Regions from separate parts of the Peptacetobacter sp. AB800 genome, predicted to be linked through region 1. Evidence: predicted binding sites of a transcription regulator. Region 1 holds the regulator's gene; the other holds the start of a gene.
What was found. The regulator HrcA, encoded in region 1, represses chaperone genes, less so after heat shock. The targets are predictions, from matches to a motif close to TTAGCACTCNNNNNNNNNGAGTGCTAA.
Positions count from the first base shown of each region.

Region 2: ACK2WN_RS04280 (co-chaperone GroES) is a predicted target of HrcA. The motif match lies at 995-1,021, and genes of this name have one in related genera.

Region 1 covers NZ_JBLOUI010000006.1:64,934-67,416, reverse strand. Annotated here, with positions in the region: gene hemW (radical SAM family heme chaperone HemW) at 1-676, shown strand, start outside; gene hrcA (heat-inducible transcriptional repressor HrcA) at 922-1,941, shown strand; gene grpE (nucleotide exchange factor GrpE) at 1,969-2,483, shown strand, end outside.
Region 2 covers NZ_JBLOUI010000008.1:3,849-6,331, reverse strand. Annotated here, with positions in the region: gene ACK2WN_RS04285 (DNA-3-methyladenine glycosylase family protein) at 25-900, shown strand; gene ACK2WN_RS04280 (co-chaperone GroES) at 1,078-1,362, shown strand; gene groL (chaperonin GroEL) at 1,432-2,483, shown strand, end outside.

The sequences.
Region 1 (2,483 bases):
TAATATTAATATAGATCTTATGTTTGCTCTACCTAATCAAACCGAGGATGATTGGAAGGAGAGTTTGGAAAAAGTTGTAGCATTAAACCCTGAGCATATTTCTGCGTATTCTCTTATACTTGAAGAAGGTACAGAGCTTTTTAATATGTACGAGAGAGATGAGTTTGAACTTATGGATGAGGATAGAGATATAGAGATGTATGAATACACTATTAACTATCTAAAAAACAATGGATATAATCAGTACGAAATATCTAATTATTCTAAAGAAGGCAAAGAATGTAGACACAATATAATCTACTGGCAGTGTGAGAATTACCTTGGACTTGGTGCAGGTGCAGCTGGATATCTTGGAAGAGATAGATATACTAATGAATCTAATTTAGATAATTACCATGAAAAAATAGAAAGTGGTAAAAAACCTATTGTCAATGTAGAAAATCTATCTAATGAGGAAATGATTGAAGAAATGGTGTTTATGGGGTTAAGAATGAACTCTGGAATTAATAGAATTGATTTTAAAAATAGATTTGGAGTTGAATTCTGTGATAAATATAAAAAACAGGTAGAGGATTTAGTTGAGAGAGGTCTTTTAACTGTAGATGAGGAAAATATAAAACTAACTCAAAAGGGAAGGGAAATATCCAATAGCGTATTTTTAGAAATATTATCTTAGAGAAGAGTAAGAATATAAAAATTAGCACTCTTAGATATAGGTGGACAATTAATATAAAGAATATTGAATTTGCAATGAAGAAATCTGATTATAGTATAATTGGATTTCTTTTTTGCGTTCAAAAATACTTTTCAAAAAGTTTTTCAAAAGATGTTGACAAAAAATTCTAATGGTGTTATAAAATAAGTATAAGCTTTTTAGCACTCCTAAATGATGAGTGCTAATAAAGTAAGAAGGTGATGAATTTGGAATTGAATGAGAGAAAATTAAATATACTTAAAGCGATAGTTAAAGATTATATTGATACAGCAGAGGCTATCGGTTCTAGAACAATTTCAAAGAAACATGATTTTGGAGTTAGTGCAGCGACTATAAGAAATGAAATGGCGGATTTGGAAGAGCTAGGATATCTAATACAGCCTCACACATCTGCAGGTCGTGTTCCTTCAGTTAAAGGATATAGATTATATGTTGATTCTTTAATGAGCAAGGGAGAGCTTACTGATGAAGAAAAAAGATTAATTGAAAACTGTATGCAAAACAATATAGACAATATAAATGGTTTAATTCATGAAACATCAAAGATGTTATCAAAATTAACCAATTATACTACAGTAGCTATTACAAAGAGTATAGCAAACAACGTAATAAAATATATACAGTTGGTAAACTTAAATGAAAACGAGATACTTTTAATAGTAGTTTCAGAAAAAGGTGATGTAAAGAAAGCAAACATACCAGTAAGAGAAAATATTGAACAGGCTAAGCTAAATCTTATATCAGATAGCTTAACAAAAAGACTTGCTGGAAAGAGTGTAGCTGACTTAGATGAAAACTTTATATCATATGTAAAATATCAGATTGGTGAGTTTTCAATGATAGTCGATACATTAATAGATGTTCTAAATGGTGAAGAGTCAGATGATGATTATTCACTTACATTAAATGGAGCTACAAACATTTTCAATTATCCTGAGTTTAACGACATAATAAAAGCTAGAGAATTTTTAAATCTAGTAGAAGAAAAAGATGCCGTTACAGATCTTATTAAACAGAAGGGTATTCAAAAGGATAACTTAAATATCCTAATAGGTAATGAAAATGGAAAAGGTCTTGAAAAAGATTGTAGTGTCGTAACAGCTACATATAATGTAGATAATAATACATTAGGAAAGATAAGCTTTATAGGACCTACAAGAATGGATTACGCTAGAGTTTGCTCAATAATAAATTATATGAGCATTTTACTAAATAAAAAGAAATAAAACAGCAAAAAGCTGACGGACTGAGGGGTGTATGTCTTGGAAAATAATAAAGGTATAAACGAGGAGAAAAAAGATACTAAAACGGCTGAGGAAGCTCAGAATGAAGAAGTAAATGTTTCTAATGAAGAGATAGAAGGTGAAGCAGAAAACGTAACAGATATAAATGCTAAACTTGAAGAAAAAAAATTAAAAGATGAAATAGCTGATATGAATGATAAATATCAGAGGCTTCAAGCTGAATATGCAAACTACAGAAGAAGAACTAATGAAGAAAAAGAAAATATAGGAATATTTGCCAATGAAAAAATAATGGCAGAACTTATTCCTGTTATAGACAATATGGAAAGAGCTTTAGATTCAGCAGATAAAGGTACAGCAGTTTATCAGGGTGTTGAGCTAGTTTTAAAACAGCTTTTAGATACTCTTGGTAAATTTGGTCTTAAAGAAATACCAGCTGAAGATGAGCCTTTCGATCCAAACTTCCATCAGGCAGTTATGCAGGATCATATATGTGGCGTAGAACCTGGTAAGGTTGTAGATGT
Region 2 (2,483 bases), on a different contig from region 1:
TGAAATTTATTGACGAGGTGCAAAATGAACATTATAGAAAAAGAAAACGGAATAATATTAGAAGACGTAGCAGACTTTGATCCAAAGCATATATTTGAATGTGGTCAGTGTTTCAGATGGAGAGCGGAAGAAGACGGCTCATACACAGGTGTTGCTATGGAAAAAGTAATCAACATAAAAAGAGAAGGAAACAATGTAATAATAGATAATACTACAAAAGAGGACTACGAAAACATATGGCGTGACTACTTCGATATGGACACAGACTATGGAAAAATAAAAAGTACTCTTAAAGAATTCGATGAATACTTAGACAAAGCAGTAGACTTTGGATGGGGAATAAGAATACTTAGACAGGACAGTTGGGAGATGTTAATTTCATTTATAATATCTTCAAACAACAGAATACCAATGATACAGAGAGCAATAGAAAACCTATCTGAAAGATATGGAAAAATGATAGGAGAGTATAGAGGTAAGAAATACTATGCATTCCCTACACCAGAAGAATTAAATAAAGCTACACAAGAAGAAATAAGAGAATGTAAAACTGGATTTAGAGATAAATACATAAAAAGTACATGCGAGTCGGTTGTAAAACTTGGACTAGATGTTAAAGACTTTAGAAAACTTAGCACAGAAGATTGCTGCAAAGAACTTAAAAAATTTAATGGGGTTGGACCAAAAGTTTGCGACTGCATAGCATTATTTGGTATGCAGAAGATAGACACATTCCCAGTCGATGTTTGGGTAAAGAGAGTAATGCAGGAATTCTACATTGAAGAAGATATGAGTTTACCTAAGATGAGAAAGTTTGCCCTTGAAAAATTTGGCGATATAGCAGGATATGCACAGCAGTATTTATTCTATTATGCTAGAGAATTAGGCATAGGAAAATAGGATTAAAAACAATTATTAATAGATATATAACATAGTCAAAAATTTCTGTAGAAAGTATTGAAAAATGAAAATAAAAGGTATATTATAATAATTGTTAGCACTCATAGTCTTAGAGTGCTAAACAAAAAATAAGCGATTAAACTTATAAATTGATATATAAATAGGAGGCGCTAGGTAATGAAAATAAGACCATTAGCAGACAGAGTAGTAATAAAAAGAGCAGAGGCAGAAGAAAAAACTGCAAGCGGAATAATACTTGCAGGTGCAGCAAAAGAACAGCCTCAGATAGCTGAAGTAATAGAAGTTGGACCAGGTGGAATAGTAGATGGTAAAGAAATAAAAATGGAGCTTAAAAAAGGTGATAAGGTTATATATTCTAAATACGCTGGAACAGAAGTTAAAGTTGAAGGCGAAGAATATATAATAATAAAAGAAGCAGATATATTAGCAGTATTAGAATAAGAAAAATAATAGAAGTATAGTCAAAAGATATCAGTATAAGTTTTGTTTTAGTTTGGGGAGGTAGTTAAAATGGCAAAAGAAATAAAATTCTCAGAAGATACAAGAAAAGCATTAGCAACAGGAGTAAATAAATTAGCTGATACAGTTAAAGTTACAATGGGACCAAAAGGAAGAAACGTAATACTTGATAAAAAATTTGGTACTCCACTTATAACTAATGACGGTGTAACAATAGCAAAAGAAATAGAACTTGAAGATAGATTTGAAAATATGGGAGCACAGTTGGTTAAAGAAGTTGCAGTTAAAACTAACGACATAGCAGGGGATGGTACTACAACAGCTACAGTACTTGCTCAGGCAATAATAAGAGAAGGTTTAAAAAATGTAACAGCTGGATCTAACCCAGTTCTTTTAAGAAAAGGTATACAGAAAGCTGTTGAAGTAGCGGTTGAACAGTTAAAAGCTCATTCAAAAGATATATCTACTAAAGAAGAAATATCTCAGGTTGCATCAGTTTCTTCAGGAGATGAAGAAGTTGGTAAATTATTAGCTGAAGCTATGGAAATAGTTGGTAAAGACGGTGTTATAACTGTTGAAGAATCAAAAACAATGCACACAGAATTAGACGCTGTTGAAGGTATGCAGTTTGACAGAGGATTTGTATCAGCTTACATGGTAACAGACGTAGATAAAATGGAAGCTGTTTTAGACAATCCATACATATTAATAACAGATAAGAAAATATCTAATATACAGGAAATATTACCTATACTTGAACAGATAGTTCAGCAGGGAAGAAAATTATTAATAATAGCTGACGATGTAGAAGGTGAAGCATTATCTACATTAGTAGTTAATAAATTAAGAGGAACATTTGATGTTGTAGCTGTTAAAGCTCCAGGATTTGGCGATAGAAGAAAAGATATGCTAGGAGATATAGCTACATTAACAGGTGCTCAGGTAATATCTGATGAATTAGGATACGATTTAAAAGATACTGAACTTTATATGCTTGGTAATGCAGCATCAGTTAAAGTTACAAAAGAAGCTACTACAATAGTAGGTGGTGCTGGATTTAAAGAAGCAATAGACGAAAGAATAAATCAGATAAGACACCAGAT